Regions from separate parts of the Priestia sp. YIM B13489 genome, predicted to be linked through region 2. Evidence: riboswitches for the same ligand, from Rfam matches in the RefSeq annotation. Region 2 holds a riboswitch; the other holds the start of a gene.
What was found. A riboswitch is a leader RNA that binds a small molecule or an ion and turns the genes downstream of it on or off. The one in region 2 is predicted to bind cobalamin.
Positions count from the first base shown of each region.

Region 1: it holds a riboswitch for cobalamin, as region 2 does, so the genes downstream of both, ACFX4W_RS22710 (cobyric acid synthase) here and ACFX4W_RS26565 ((2Fe-2S) ferredoxin domain-containing protein) in region 2, are expected to answer to the same signal.

Region 1 covers NZ_JBHZOQ010000053.1:3,281,129-3,289,431, reverse strand. The annotation lists gene ACFX4W_RS22735 (DHH family phosphoesterase) at 69-1,040, shown strand; gene ACFX4W_RS22730 (SDR family oxidoreductase) at 1,062-1,811, shown strand; gene ACFX4W_RS22725 (nitroreductase family protein) at 2,082-2,729, shown strand; gene ACFX4W_RS22720 (APC family permease) at 3,156-4,727, shown strand; gene ACFX4W_RS22715 (YdcF family protein) at 4,794-5,357, opposite strand; cobalamin riboswitch at 5,505-5,684, shown strand; gene ACFX4W_RS22710 (cobyric acid synthase) at 5,777-7,303, shown strand; gene ACFX4W_RS22705 (FecCD family ABC transporter permease) at 7,509-8,303, shown strand, end outside.
Region 2 covers NZ_JBHZOQ010000053.1:4,002,071-4,010,373, reverse strand. The annotation lists gene ACFX4W_RS26585 (cation:dicarboxylate symporter family transporter) at 1-666, shown strand, start outside; gene ACFX4W_RS26580 (M42 family metallopeptidase) at 776-1,813, shown strand; gene ACFX4W_RS26575 (hypothetical protein) at 1,842-1,970, shown strand; gene ACFX4W_RS26570 (hypothetical protein) at 2,164-2,322, shown strand; cobalamin riboswitch at 2,469-2,647, shown strand; cobalamin riboswitch at 2,766-2,945, shown strand; gene ACFX4W_RS26565 ((2Fe-2S) ferredoxin domain-containing protein) at 3,047-3,427, shown strand; gene cobJ (precorrin-3B C(17)-methyltransferase) at 3,441-5,063, shown strand; gene ACFX4W_RS26555 (sirohydrochlorin chelatase) at 5,082-5,993, shown strand; gene cobK (precorrin-6A reductase) at 5,990-6,757, shown strand; gene ACFX4W_RS26545 (precorrin-8X methylmutase) at 6,763-7,410, shown strand; gene ACFX4W_RS26540 (cobalt-precorrin-5B (C(1))-methyltransferase) at 7,414-8,303, shown strand, end outside.

The DNA of each region.
Region 1 (8,303 bases), 720 kb from region 2:
CTGAAATTGCTATAATATACAAGCCGGTACATATACTAAGGCGACTGAAAATAAAGGAGTTTTGATTAATGACAAAAATAAAATTAATTTCACATAACGATTTAGACGGGGTAAGTCCAGCACTATTGGGTCGGTTAGCGTTTGGTGATGATAACTTTGATTACAGCACGGTAAGCATTGGCCGCATCAATGACACAGTGACACATTTTATTGAAGAAGAAAACGATGGAGACACAGCTTTATACATAACGGATATTAGCGTAAATGAGGAAGTAGCGGAAAAATTAAATGAACTGGTAAAAAAAGGCCAGAAAATCACTCTTATTGACCATCATATCTCTGCTCTTCCACTAGCTCAGAAATACGATTGGGTTCATGTTATTGCAGAAGACGAAAACGGTAAAAAGACGGCAGCTACATCTCTTTTCTACGACTACTTAGTGCGCAACAACATGCTCCAAAAAACGGCGTTGCTTGATGAGTACGTAGAACTTGTGCGCTTATTCGATACGTGGGACTGGTTCCATGAAAATAACTTGAAAGCAAAGCGCCTTAATCACCTATATTATCTAATCCCGCATGAAGAATTTAAAGAAACCATTCTAGAAACGCTTCGTGAATCGTACCATACTGAAAAGCAAGAATTTACGTTTACGGACAAACACGAAATTTTACTAGAAGCAGAAGAAAAAAAGATTGAAAAATACATTTATGATAAACAAAAACAAATCATAAAAGAAAGGGTTGAAATTGCTAACACAGCGTACAACGCAGGGATTGTATTCGCGGATACATATCAGTCTGAGCTAGGAAATGCACTGTGTCTAGAAAACGAAGATATCGACTTTTCCGTTATGGTGGACATGGGACGCCAAAAGATTGGGTTCCGTGCAGTAAAAGACGAAATCAACTTAGCAGAAATTGTTGGGCACCTTGGAGGAGGAGGTCACCCAAAAGCTTCTGGATGCAAGTTAACGGCTGAAACGTTTGCTCTTTTCGTCACGGATCACTTGTTTAAAGACGAAGAAAAAAGTGAATAAAGCGTATAAGGAGGAGATGATATGTCGTTTAAAGATTTAGTTGTTGTTGTTACCGGAGCTGCGAACGGAATAGGTAAAGATGTATCCCGCGCATACGCGAAACAAGGTGCAAAAGTGGTATTGGCAGATGTGGACGAAACCGAAGGAGAACGTCACGCAGAAGCTATTCAAAGACAAGGCGGAGAAGCCATTTTTGTGAAAACAGACGTCCGAAAAGAAGGCGACATTTTAAATCTCGTTGAAAAAACGGTCAGTACGTATGAAACGATACATATTTTGATTAATAATGCAGGCGTTTCCCGCTGGAAATCACCGTATGAGCTAACCATTGATGAATGGGATGACATTATCAATACGAACCTGCGCAGCGTGTTTCTATGCTCTCGCGAAGCAGCTAAGGTGATGAGAAAAAACGAAAGCGGAGGCTCCATTGTAAACTTAGCGTCTACGAGAGCTACAATGTCTGAACCTCACACAGAAGCCTATGCGGCTACAAAAGGAGGAATCGTTGCTTTAACTCATGCACTTTCCATTTCACTTGGTGATGACAACATCACAGTAAATGCTATTTCTCCAGGATGGATTGAGACATCTGACTACGATGGCCTTCGTGAAATCGATCATACGCAGCATCCGTCTAATCGGGTGGGAACGCCAGCGGATATCTCAAGAGCGTGTATGTATTTAACAAACGTTGAAAATGATTTTGTAACAGGAGCTAACCTCGTAGTAGACGGGGGAATGACGCGAAAGATGATTTATGAACATTAAGCATCTACGAAAAAAGACTGCCGTATTTAGCAGTCTTTTTTCATATAATCATCAAAAGAAAACGATAATAATTTTTTCTTGACAGAACAAAATAATCATTGTAAAGTAAGTTACATAAAGTAATTAAATTTCAATTAATATTTTTTTAGTTTAATATCTCGAATTAGAGATATAAGAATTCATTATATCTTGTTTATCTCCTTTTATCAGGGGGAAGGGTATAAACATGCAATTTAAGCTTAAAAAAACAAACAATTAGGAGTGTGGAAAATGGGTTTTTTAGATAAATTATTTGATAAATCAAGTGATCAACAACAGGTTGGAAAAGATTTTTATGAAGCAATTAAAAACCGACGTTCTATTTATGCAATTGATAAAAATGTAAAAATATCAGAAGAAAAAATTGAAGAAATTATCAACTTTTCAGTGAAACATACTCCTTCAGCATTTAATTCCCAAAGCGCACGCGTAGTCGTTTTATTTGGCGAACAGCATGATAAAGTATGGAATATTACGAGAGAAACGCTTCGTAAAATTGTTCCAGCTGAAAATTTTTCAGATACGGATCAAAAAATGAACTTATTCGGAAGCGGCTATGGAACAGTTCTTTTCTTTGAAGATCAAGAAGTAGTGGAAGGGCTCCAAAAGCAGTTTGCATCTTACAGCGAAAATTTCCCGGTTTGGTCTAACCAATCATCAGGCATGCTGCAGCATGTGATTTGGACAGCGCTTGAGCTCGAAGGTCTAGGAGCAACATTACAGCATTACAATCCATTGATTGACGATGAAGTAAAAGCAGCTTGGAATATTCCAAGCTCATGGAAATTAATTGCCCAAATGCCATTTGGTAATCCTGTGTCACCTGCGGGAGAAAAAGAATTTCAACCGCTAACTGAACGTGTAAAAGTATTTAAATAAGCAAAATAAGAGGTACGGACAAAATTATTTTAGTTGAAGCAAAATCCGAACGATAAATCGTTCGGATTTTTTCATTGGTACGGCAAGCGTAGGTGTTGCGTATGTAGCTGCTTCTAGCGGTTGATTTCGTTATGTCTCAGCCTCTTTTTTTTCAGCAAATAGTTTGAATATTCTTTTATGTTTAACCTAAGAAAAATGCGGTTAAATAGGAGGATGAGTCCTCAAATCTTCTGTGGAATTTATGCGCTATACATAAGCAATTCAACGATGTTTTACAAAAAAATAAAGTTTTTAACTTGGTTTTTTAGAGAATATTTGTTAACATATCCACTTGTGAGGTCTTAGTAAGAGGAGGATGATGTAAAGAATCCCATATCGGACGCAAGGGCGTAGATATGTGGAGTGGGAATTTTAAAGGAGGATTTTATGTCTGATCAAGGAAATCAAGGAAAATTTAAAAAATCAATATCGTTACTTGACCTAACGTTAATTGGGATGGGAGCTATTTTTGGTTCCGCCTGGTTATTTGCGGTTAGTAACGTAGCGTCAAAGGCTGGTCCAGCCGGAAGTTTTTCGTGGCTGATTGGCGGAGTCATTATTTTACTTATCGGTTTAGTGTATGCTGAACTTGGAGCAGCGCTGCCGCGTACCGGTGGAATTATCCGTTATCCGGTTTACTCACATGGTCATTTAGTGGGTTACTTAATTTCATTCATTACCATTATTGCTTACACAAGTTTGATTGCCATCGAGGTAACGGCTGTACGTCAGTATGTTGCGTTTTGGCTTCCTGGTCTAACTAAACATGGTTCTGAATCGCCTACTACAATCGGCTGGTTATTTCAGTTCGCGTTATTAACGCTATTTTTTATCATTAACTACGTAAGTGTAAAAGCATTTGCTAAGTCAAATGTCATTATATCTGTGTTCAAATATGCGGTTCCTCTTACAATTATCGTCGTGTTGGCTTATCACTTTAAATCAGCTAACTTTACAACTGGCGATTTTGCTCCGTTTGGTTTTAATGGTATCCAAGCAGCCATTTCAACAGGTGGCGTTATGTTTGCTTACCTAGGACTTCACCCTATTGTTTCTGTAGCCAGTGAAGTTAAAAACCCGCAGCGTAATATTCCAATCGCGCTCATTATCTGTATTGTACTTTCAGCGATTATTTACACAGCACTGCAAGTATTGTTCATTGGTAACATCCCGGCTGATATGCTATCAGGAGGATGGGGAACAATTCAAGAGCAATTCTCTTTACCATTTAAAGATATTGCACTTATTTTAGGCCTTGGCTGGTTAGTAACGCTTGTTATTTTTGATGCTATTTTATCACCAGGCGGTAACGGGAACATCTTCATGAATACAACTTCTCGTTTAGTTTATGCTTGGTCTCGTAATGGAACATTATTTAAACGTTTCTCAAAAGTAGATAAGAAAACAGGAATTCCACGTGCGTCACTATGGCTATCATTTGGAATGTCCGTATTCTGGACACTGCCATTTCCTTCTTGGGAAGCGCTAGTAAACGTATGTTCAGTGGCACTTATTCTGTCTTATGCGATTGCGCCAATTTCAGCTGCTGCATTCAGAGTAAATGCAAAAGACCTTAAAAAACCTTTTAAATTAAAAGGCATGAGCGTTATTGCTCCTGTTTCATTTATTTTCTGTTCATACATCGTATATTGGTCAGGGTGGACGACAATTTCTTGGCTGCTAGGATCACAGCTTCTAATGGTTGTTATCTACGTAGCGTTTAAGAAATACGTACCAACTGACGTTGTAAAATTTGCACAGCAGCTTAAATCTGCTTGGTGGCTAGTTGCTTATTATATTATTATGCTTGTTATCTCTTATCTAGGTTCATTTGGTGGAGGACAAGGTGTGCTAAGCAACCCGCTTGACTTAATTTTAATTGCCCTTGTTTCACTTGGTATTTTCTACTGGGCGAAATACACAGGTTTACCAAAAGCAGTTATCGATACAGATGATTAATAAAAAACACGGCATGAATTCATGCCGTGTTTTTTATTTGTAGAGCTACTTACTCTATTTATTTATTTATTTATCAAACAGCCATGTTTTTAAAATAGCAGCATACTCACGAAAGTAGGCTTGAAGTTTAATTGAATTTGGTGTTTTTGCACCTAAAGGATAAACGTCAAAGCCTTGACGTTTGGCAATAATAGAGGCGCGAAATAAATGAAAATCACTGCTAACAAGTACGACTTTTTTGTGTTGAATATCAACTTTCTGTTTAGTAAAAGTAAAATTCTCAAAAGTAGAAGTTGACTGATCTTCTTTTATAATTCGATTCTTCTTAATTCCTTCTTTCCGCAGAAAACGATAGGCTGCCTCTGCTTCAGAAATTTCTTCATCGGATCCTTTTCCGCCCGTTACGATAACTTTTGTTTGTTGATTTGCTTGTAAATAAGATAAGGCCGTCTTTACTCGTTCTTTTAAACTAGGAGACATTTGGTCACCATCTACTTTAGAACCTAAAATGAGCACATAATCTGCGTTTTGTGGAACAGGCTTGTGAGCAGTTTGATACATACAAAAAGATGTGATTGCTATATAAAGAACAAACACGCTGATAAAGACATAAATGATTTTTTTCTTCAACTGTGAGCACCTTCCTAGCTATTCCATAAGATGTTTGGAAAATAATTGTTATTATAGCATACGAGACCCAAATAAGTATAAACACAGTAATATATAATAATAGAAGAAAATCGTTATTGTGAATGGTTATAAAATTCGTTACAATAAAGAATAAATGATTTTAAAAGTGCCTCTAAGGAGGATAATAGGGAAATCGGTGTAAATCCGGTGCAGCCCCCGCTACTGTAAATGTGGATGAACCTGCAAAGACCCACTAGTCAAACTAGGAAGGGTGCAGAAGTAAAATGAAGCATAAGCCAGGAGACCTGCTTTTAAAAACCCCTTATTTTTCGGTGGGAGAAATAAGTCAAGACAATGTGTTAATGAGCGCATGACCAAACCTTGACTTTTACAGTTAAGGTTTTTTTATGTGGTAGGGAGTGGAAAAAGTGAAAAAAGGAAAACCGCTTATGATTCAAGGAACGCACTCAGACGCTGGAAAAAGCATGATTGCTACAGCATTTTGCCGTATTTTTAAAGAAGACGGCTATCAAACTGCACCGTTTAAATCGCAAAATATGGCGCTTAATTCATACATTACAATGGATGGAAAAGAAATTGGCAGAGCGCAAGGAATTCAAGCAGAAGCGGCTGGAGTAGAAGCAACAACCAATATGAACCCTATTTTAATTAAACCTACTCGTGATCATGAATCTCAAATAGTTGTTCACGGAAAACCGCTACGTAATATGTTTGCTTTTCAGTATCGGCAAGAATTTTTTAATGAAGGTTTGAACGTTATCACGGAAGCTTATAAAGAGCTGGCCAATCATTATGATCGAATTGTGATTGAAGGCGCTGGAAGTCCTGCCGAAGTCAATTTGAACGATCGAGAACTCGTAAATATGCGCGTTGCAAAAATAGCAGAAGCGCCTGTTGTGTTAGTAGGAGATATTGATAAAGGTGGCGTTTTCGCGAGCCTAGTGGGTACTCTTCAATTGCTTCCAGATGAACACAAGTCTAGAGTTATCGGAGTGTTAATTAATAAATTCCGAGGAGATTTAGAACTTTTAAAACCAGGGTTGAAGTGGTTTGAAGAATACACGGGTGTTCCGGTTCTAGGAGTTATTCCTTATATGAACAACGTGGAAATTGATGCGGAAGATTCGTTATCACTTAGAAATTACTCAACGCTTGTGAATCCCTTAAAAGAAATTGATATTGCGGTCATCTCGTACCCGCGCATCTCAAATTTTACAGACATCGATCCTTTAAGCTTAGAAGAAGACTGTCACGTGAGGCTTGTAACCAAGCCGTCGCAATTAGGTACGCCTGATTTAATTGTTTTGCCAGGAAGCAAAAATACGATTGAAGATGCTCAGTTTTTACAAGAAAGCGGCCTGGATCTAGCCATTAATCAAGTCTTGAACACAACGAACGTTCACGTCATTGGCATCTGCGGAGGATATCAAATGCTAGGGGAGACAATTACAGACCCTGATGCAGTAGAATCTCGGATTGAGTCCATTAAAGGGCTGGGCTTGCTTCCAGTGGAAACGGTTATGACAACCAGCAAAAAAACAGAAAGAGTTTCTGGGTATGTCCAGTTAGAAAATGAAAGAGTTTCGATTGAAGGCTACGAAATTCATATGGGAAAGACGGTTTCTAAGAGCACCACGAAAGCTTTTGCAGTGGTAGAGCATGAAAAAGAAGGAACGGTTAAAGACAATGTCATTGGCACGTATGTTCATGATGTGTTTCATAACGATTCTTTGCGCAGAGCTTTGCTTAATCAAATTCGTAAACATAAAAAATTGCCGCCTATTACGGACACATTCAACAGTCGCCTGCAAAAAGAGGAGTCTTTTTCAAAAGCAGCAGCATATGTGAGAGAAGCCGTAGATATGGAAAAGCTGTATCAGTTAATAGACAACTATAAAAGTCCGGAGCAAACACAAAAAGTATAGCTTGTAGAGGCTTTCGCTTGTTTTTTTACCAAGAACTTTAGTACGCTATTCTACGTTGCACAGTTCAACAGTCTAGCACTCGTAACAAATAAAAGATGATTGTTTCCAACTTAATGCATGGTGGAAGCATGGTTTATGGACAGGAAAATGAATGGTTAATGTAATATAAAACATCACGCCTCGTTTCCTAGAGGAGCTGAACGTATTGATTTTTAAACGTATTTTTTTTAACAAAGCATCTATTTTATACATAGTCAGTTTATTTATTGTATGTACTTCGATAATTATGGGCGTATTTATTGGTACAGTTTCGTTAACCGTAGGAGATACAATCAAAATTATTATTGGCCACCTTACCGGGCTATCCTTATATCACGGTCCGGAAAACATGGATTTAATCATTTGGCAAATTCGTTTTCCAAGAGTACTGGTGGCATTTTTAGTAGGAGCTTCGCTTTCAATAGCAGGGGCTGCCTTTCAAGGGCTATTAAGAAACTCGCTTGCCGATCCTTATACGATTGGGGTTTCCTCAGGTGCAACCCTTGGCTCTGTCATGGCAATTTATTTTCATTGGAGTATTTTTGGTTTGTCTATCTTCACGCTGCCTGTAGTCGGCATTGTATCTGGTTTTATTACTCTTCTTTTAGTTTTTGGTATTACAAAACTCGCAAGCGGCAATTTGGCCAATGAAACCATCATCTTAGCGGGGATTATTTTATCATCCTTTATGAGCGCGCTTATTTCATTAATTGTGGCTCTTTCTCCCGAAGAAGATGTAAGGCAGGTTTTATATTGGCTAATGGGAAGCGTATCAATGAGAGGATGGTCTCATATTCAAATTTTAGGGCCGTTCTTTTTGATTGGTACAATTATGCTGTTGTTACATGTAAAAGAGCTGAACGGCTTAGCATTTGGCGATCAATCCGCTCAGTTTATGGGAATAGACGTAAAGAAGAAAAAAAGAATGATTTTAATAGGTGCATCCGTATTAACAGGGGCT
Region 2 (8,303 bases):
GCACTTATTGGTGTTAATATTATAAAGTTTGGTGTCGGATCACTTATTCCATTAGGAAAATTAGTGTTCGCCGTTTACTTCACCATGATTTTCTTTGTGCTTGTGGTTCTTGGAATTATTGCTAAAATGGCTGGAACAAGCATGTTTACGCTGATAAAAGTGTTAAAAGACGAGCTGCTTCTTGCTTTTACAACGGCAAGTTCAGAAGCCGTTTTACCATCTCTTATCAAAAAGATGGAAGACTTCGGTTGTTCTAAATCGGTTACATCGTTTGTTATTCCAACAGGCTACACGTTTAACTTAGATGGTTCAACCATTTATCAGGCGCTGGCATCGCTGTTTATTGCTCAAATGTACGGCATCGACCTTTCCATTATGGATCAAATTCAGCTCCTTCTTGTGCTAATGTTAACCTCAAAAGGAATGGCTGGTGTACCGGGAGCATCGTTTGTAGTTGTACTTGCTACACTTGAATCTATGGGCTTCCCTCTTGAAGGCATGGCATTTATTGCAGGAATTGACCGCATTCTTGATATGATGCGTACCACAGTTAACGTAGTAGGAAATGCTTTAGCTGCAATTGTGATGTCAAAGTCTGAAGGCGAATTTGATAAGCAAAAATCATTAAATTATACAAATGAATTAAAGAAATCAAACATAGCTTAAAACAAAACAAGCCGGGCAGCTGCCCGGCTTGTTTTGTTTGGAGCTGACTGTTATCTTTTTTGAAACATATGGTAAAATAAAAGAAATGAGAGACAAAGGAAGTGTCATAATGACGGAAACTGTTCAGTTAATTAAAAAGCTTGTTTCGATTCCCAGTCCTTCTGGAAATACAGAAAAGGTAATTTCATTTGTCGAAGACTATATAAAAGAGCTAAATATTCAAACGTACCGCAATCGAAAAGGAGGCTTAGTCGCTACTATTCCCGGTAAAGATACAGATCACCACCGCATGCTGACGGCTCATGTCGATACATTAGGTGCTATGGTAAAAGAAATCAAACCGAGTGGACGTCTGAAAATCGACTTGATTGGAGGGTTTCGCTACAATTCTATTGAAGGAGAATATTGTGAAATTGAAACTTCATCAGGAGAAGTATTTACAGGAACCATCCTTATGCATCAAACATCTGTTCATGTGTATAAAGATGCAGGGAAAGCTGAGCGAAATCAAGAAAATATAGAAATTCGACTGGATGAAAAAGTACATAGCGCAGAAGATGTTCGCAGCCTTGGAATTGAAGTAGGCGACTTTGTTTCGTTTGATCCTCGTGTAGAAATAACAAAAAGCGGTTTTATTAAATCTCGTCATCTCGATGATAAAGCAAGCGTAGCTTTATTGCTTCAGCTCATAAAAACAATTCAAGAAGAACAGATCGAACTGCCATACACTACGCATTTTCTCATTTCAAATAATGAAGAAATTGGATACGGAGGGAATTCGAACATTACGCCTCAAACAGTAGAATACTTAGCGGTTGATATGGGTGCTATGGGAGATGGACAATCTACCGATGAATACACCGTGTCTATTTGTGTAAAAGATTCAAGCGGCCCATATCATTACGGTTTGAGAAAGCATTTGGTGGAGCTAGCTAAGCAGCATGATATTCAGTACAAATTAGATATTTATCCGTTTTACGGATCAGATGCTTCTGCTGCTATTCGTGCCGGACACGATATCGTACACGGCTTAATTGGTCCAGGAATTGATTCTTCTCATGCGTTTGAGAGAACGCATCAAGATTCATTAAACCATACGTATAAGCTTCTTTATCACTATGTGCAGTCGAACATGGTTCTGCTTTAAGAAAGCAATATTTAATTAGTGTATTTTTATGCAAAATAAAGAGCAGGACGGGATTGTGATGTCTGTACTTTCCTTTCCTAAAAAAGAAGCCGGCTGTCCGGCTTCTTTTTTTAATAAATACTATATATTTTTTACTGGTGAAGCAACAGTTGGTTAAAAAAGCACCTTTTTAAAGAGGTATAATATTGCTTAAACCTTTTGTACATTTTGTTCATTTACAGAAGTTAAAATGTTTTTAAATTTTTAAAAGTTTCTTGTGACAAGTTTTGTAGAATGGGTTTTCAAAAGGAAATGGTTTCGGCATAATGTGGATATAGCGATCACTACAATAATCGGAGGCGAATCTTTTCATGTGGGTACTGACGGTATATGCTGGAAAAGAAATGAAAATGTTTGAATTTGAAACTGAAAAGCAGGCGAGAGAAGCTTTTGCCAAAACAAATGGCTGTAAAGTTCTTTCAGAAGTGGTGTATTATAACGATCCTCATTTAACATTAGTAGCTATATAATGAAAAAACAAGAGCTGACTTTATGCTCTTGTTTTTTTATAGGTGCTTGTATCTTCCGAAAAGAATAGAGTTGAAATAAAAAAAAATGTACGCTATGATATGGTAGTTACTTCTATTATTCTGATAGTTTAAAAGGTTCATATATATCAAACAGCAACAGTAAAGATGCCAAGAAGGCTTAATAGGGAAACTGGTGAAAGACCAGTACTGCCCCCGCAACTGTAAGTGTGGACGAACGAGTATAACCACTGTGAAAAAATCACGGGAAGGTTCTCAAGTAGAATGATACACAAGTCAGGAGACCTGTCTTTATTGTGAAGTTTCTATTTCTCCGGGGAGCGGGAAGGGAAACGTTGGCTTAAAGTGGCATTCGTGTACACTCTTATTCTGACGTTTTACCCGCTCGCATATTAGCGAAGCGGGTTTTTCTCGTATCGAAAAACTACATATCGTGCAAAAAAGGTGCGCAATGTTCACATTGCGTTAAATGGGAAGTCTGGTGTGAAGCCAGCGCGGTACCCGCCACTGTGAAGAGGAGCTGATTGCATATGCCACTGTATTTGGGAAGGCGCAATCAAGTGATGAATCGAAGTCAGGAAACCAGCCTTTTTCTAATGCGAAGCTTACCCTACGGGATATAGGTGGAAGTGCAAAAACTTAGTTTGAATTTTCTGCGCCTCTATCATTGATAGAGGCGCTTTTTTTAGTAAAGGAGCGAATGAGTGTGACGACGTGGAACTTAAACGGAACAAAACATCACGTATTGATTTGTAATGGAAGCAGCTGTATGAGAAAAGGTGGAGAAGAAGCCACACAAGCTATTCGAAATAAAGTGACGGAACTGGATTTGGATGAAACGGTTCATACAACGCGTACGCGCTGTAACGGACGATGCAAAGATGCTCCTGTAGCTATCGTCTATCCTTCAGGAGATTGGTACAAGCAGGTCACTGAAACCGTGGCTCACCGGATTGTCGAAGAGCATTTAGCAGGAGGCTGCAGTGTAAAGGAATCGCTTATTTATGAATATGATCAAAATGGTTTCGTTTCTCCGGAAAACAGTGACTCCATAGAAGGAATTGACAAAGTAAAAAGTAACGCATAGAGGAGGAGCTAGCATGAAAGGTAAACTGTTAGTTATTGGATTTGGGCCGGGGAGCTTTGAACATATTACACAGCGAGCAAGAGAAGCCATTCAAGAAAGTGATATGATCATCGGTTACAAAACCTATGTGGAATTAATTCAAGGACTGTTAACGAATCAGCAAATTATTAGTACGGGAATGACCGAAGAAGTAAGCCGTGCACAGGAAGCTGTAAAGCAAGCCGAAGCAGGAAAAACCGTAGCTGTCATTTCGAGCGGAGATGCAGGAGTATACGGAATGGCAGGCCTTGTATATGAAGTGTTGATTGAAAAAGGCTGGAAAAAAGAAACGGGCGTAGAGCTGGAAGTAATTCCTGGCATTTCGGCTATCAATTCATGCGCATCTCTCCTTGGAGCGCCCGTGATGCACGATGCTTGTACGATTAGTTTAAGTGACCACCTTACGCCGTGGGATCTAATCGAAAAAAGAATTGAAGCAGCTGCACAAGCAGATTTTGTAGTGGCTTTTTACAACCCAAAGAGCGGAAGACGAACAAGACAAATTGTTGAAGCGCAAAGGATTCTATTAAAGTACCGTTCTCCTGATACGCCTGTTGGTCTTGTGAAAAGCGCTTATCGTGACCGTGAAGAAGTCGTAATGACTAACTTAAAAGACATGTTAAACCATGAAATAGGCATGCTGACTACCGTTGTTGTCGGAAATTCATCTACGTTCTTTTACGACGATTTAATGATTACACCGCGCGGGTATCAGCGGAAATATACCCTCAACCAAACGGAGCAGCCGCTAAGACCGCATCAGCGACTTCGAAAAGAAGCAGAACCATGGGCTCTCGATCAAGAAGAGACTGTAGAGCAAACAGCTTCAGCAATTGAAGCAGTTCAGACCAAACCAGAAGAAACAGCAACTTCACGAGCTCTTGCAGAAGAAGCGCTTCAAGCAATTTTAGGTGAAACCACTTCTGGGGTCGTACACCAGCCAATACAGTCAATTTTCGAAGTCGCGGTTAGTCCAGGACTTGCCAATAAGAAATTCACGCCTGTTCAAATGACAACACTAGCAGAAGTTGTTGGTGAAAAAGGTACGATGGAGTATACACCTGACCATCAAATCAAACTTCAAATTCCAACAGCCCAGCCAGATGTGATTATTAAAAAGCTCCAAGCAGCTTCCTTTTTACTATCTCCGGTCGGAGACGTGTTCACAATTAAAGCGTGTGATTTTTGTGATGGAGAAAAAAGCGATGCTATTCCACATACGGAAGAATTACAAAAACGCCTCGGGGGAATGGACATGCCAAAAGAGCTGAAGCTTGGTATTAATGGATGCGGTATGGCCTGTTATGGCGCAGTTCAAGAAGATATCGGCATTGTCTATAGAAAAGGTGCGTTTGATTTATTTTTAGGAGCTAAAACGGTTGGACGAAATGCGCATTCAGGTCAAATTGTGGCGGAAGGCATAGCACCCGATGACATTGTTGAAATAGTGGAGAACATTGTCCATGAATATAAAGAAAAAGGTCATCCTAATGAGCGATTTCATAAATTCTTTAAGCGTGTGAAGAACGTTTATGGATTCGACTATCAAGATATAACACCAAAAATAAAAGTAGAACCAGCTCCGTGTGGAGATTAAAAAATGGGAGGGCATTATATGAAATCAGTTTTATTTGTCGGTCATGGAAGCAGAGATCCTGAAGGGAACGATCAAATTCGCGAATTTATTTCGACTATGAAGCATGATTGGGACGCATCTATCTTAATAGAAACGTGTTTTCTAGAATTTGAACGCCCAAATGTAAGTCAAGGCATTGATACATGTGTGGCAAAAGGAGCAAAAGATGTAGTTGTAATTCCAATTATGCTCTTGCCTGCTGGCCACTCTAAAATACATATTCCGGCGGCTATAGATGAAGCTAAGGAAAAATATCCACACGTAAACTTCGTATACGGACGTCCCATTGGCGTTCATGAAGAAGCCCTTGAAATTTTAAAAACGAGATTACAAGAATCAGGAGAGAATTTAGAAACTCCAGCTGAAGACACGGCTGTTATCGTCTTAGGGCGAGGGGGAAGTGATCCTGATGCAAACAGTGATTTATATAAAATTACGCGCCTTCTTTGGGAAAAAACAAATTATAAAATCGTTGAAACTTCTTTTATGGGCGTGACCGCTCCACTGATTGATGAAGGCGTGGAGCGATGTTTGAAATTGGGCGCTAAAAAAGTGGTTATTCTCCCGTATTTCTTATTTACAGGAGTATTAATTAAGCGATTAGAAGAAATGGTGAAGCAGTATAAAATGCAGCATGAAAACATTGAGTTTAAGCTCGCCGGCTATTTCGGTTTTCACCCAAAACTGCAGACAATTTTAAAAGAACGTGCTGAAGAAGGATTAGAAGGTGAAGTGAAAATGAACTGCGATACGTGTCAATATCGCCTTGGCATTATGGAGCATATTGATCACCATCATCATCACGATCATGACCATGATCACGGACACCATCACCACGAACACCATCATGACCACGATCATCATGAAGATAAGGTCGGCGAGCTAAAATGATTTTATTGTTAGCCGGAACTAGCGATGCACGTGCATTAGCCGTGCAAGTGAAAAAAGCAGGTCATGAGGTTACGGCAACGGTTGTAACCGAAAACGCAGCTATCGAATTACAGCGTGCAGAAGTGAAAGTGAAAATTGGACGTCTCACAAAAGAAGATATGATGGATTTTGTAAACGAACATCGTGTAAAAGCTATTGTGGATGCAAGTCATCCTTTTGCAGAAGAAGCATCTAAAAATGCTATCGGCGCGGCTGCTGAAACAGCGATTCCTTACATACGCTATGAGCGGGCTTCGCAGGCTTTTACCTATGATAATATGACAATGGTTTCTACGTATGAAGAAGCAGCAGAAGTAGCAGCTGAGAAAAAAGGAGTTATTATGCTGACAACAGGCAGCAAAACGCTGCAGGTTTTTACAGAAAAGCTGCTTCCTCTTTCAGATGTACGGCTTGTTGCTCGTATGCTTCCAAGGCTGGATAATATGGAAAAGTGCCAGCAATTGGGATTTTCGCAAAAAAATATTATTGCTATTCAAGGGCCGTTTACAAAAGAGTTTGATCGAGCGCTGTATAAGCAATACGGAGTGACGGTCATGGTCACAAAAGAAAGCGGAAAAGTTGGATCTGTGGATGAAAAAGTGGAAGCAGCTAAAGAGTTAGGCTTAGATATTATTATGATTGGGCGACCGAAAATTGAGTATGGAACCGTGTATTCCACTTTTGAAGAAGTGGTTCATGCTTTAGTAAACCAAAATAGGAGTTGATTGAGATGGATTTTCGTACAGAATTTAAACCGTTAACTGTTCAGCCTCAGCAAATAGAAGGAAAAAGTTTTGAGATGATTACAGAAGAGCTTGGGCCTCATCCGTTTACAGACGAACAGTACCCAATTGTTCAGCGCGTAATTCATGCGTCTGCAGACTTTGAGCTTGGACGCAGCATGCTGTTTCATCCGGATGCGATTCAAGCAGGAATTAAAGCTATTCGCAGCGGCAAGCAAGTGGTTGCAGATGTACAAATGGTGCAAGTAGGAACAAACAAGCAGCGAATTGAAAAACACGGCGGTGAAATCAAAGTTTATATTTCGGATCCGGACGTAATGGAAGAAGCAAAGCGCTTAAATACAACGCGTGCAATTATTTCTATGCGAAAAGCCATCAAAGAAGCAGACGGTGGAATTTTTGCAATTGGGAACGCACCCACAGCTTTACTTGAATTAATTCGTTTGATTAAAGAAGGAGAAGCGAAGCCTGGGCTTGTTATTGGTCTGCCGGTAGGATTTGTTTCAGCAGCTGAATCTAAAGAAGAACTTGCAAAACTTGACGTGCCGTTTATTACAAACATCGGGCGAAAAGGCGGCAGTACGGTAACGGTTGCTGCATTAAATGCAATTTCAATTCTTGCAGATCAGGTGTAACGCATGAAGGAAGTACCAAAAGAACCTAAGAAACTCAGAGAAGGCTATACGACGGGCGCTTGTGCCACGGCAGCTACGAGAGCAGCTCTGCTTACGCTAATTTCAGGAGAAGTGCAAGATGAGTCAACGATTTACCTACCTGTCGGCCGCTTTGCTACGTTTCATCTTGAAGAATGCGAGTATCGCACAAGCAGCGCTGTAGCTAGCATCATTAAAGATGCTGGAGATGATCCCGATGCCACGCACGGAGCGCTGATTATTTCTGAAGTTTCGTGGTGTAATGGTGCAGGTATTATCATTGATGGAGGAGTGGGAGTAGGGCGTGTAACAAAGCCCGGCCTCCCGGTTCCTGTCGGTGAAGCAGCCATTAACCCTGTTCCAAGAAAGATGCTGAAAGAAACGGCTGAACAGCTTCTAGCTGAATACAATATACAAAAAGGCGTTAAGATTGTCATCTCGGTTCCTGAAGGAGAAGAAATGGCGAAAAAGACATTAAATGCGCGTCTAGGTATTTTAGGAGGCATTTCGATACTGGGGACGCGGGGAATTGTCGTTCCGTTCTCAACAGCTGCTTATAAAGCAAGTATCGTGCAGGCAATCAGCGTTGCTAAAGCGAGTAATTGTGAGCACGTTGTCATTACGACAGGGGGCCGAAGCGAAAAGTATGGAATGAAACAGTTCCCTGAACTTCCGGAAGAAGCATTTATCGAAATGGGAGATTTTGTTGGATTTACGTTAAAACAATGTAAAAAGCAAGGAATGAAAAAAGTATCGCTCGTAGGCATGATGGGAAAGTTTTCAAAAGTCGCGCAAGGCGTTATGATGGTTCATTCAAAAAGTGCACCCATTGATTTTAATTTTTTAGCAAAAGCAGCTTCTGAGTCAGGCGCTTC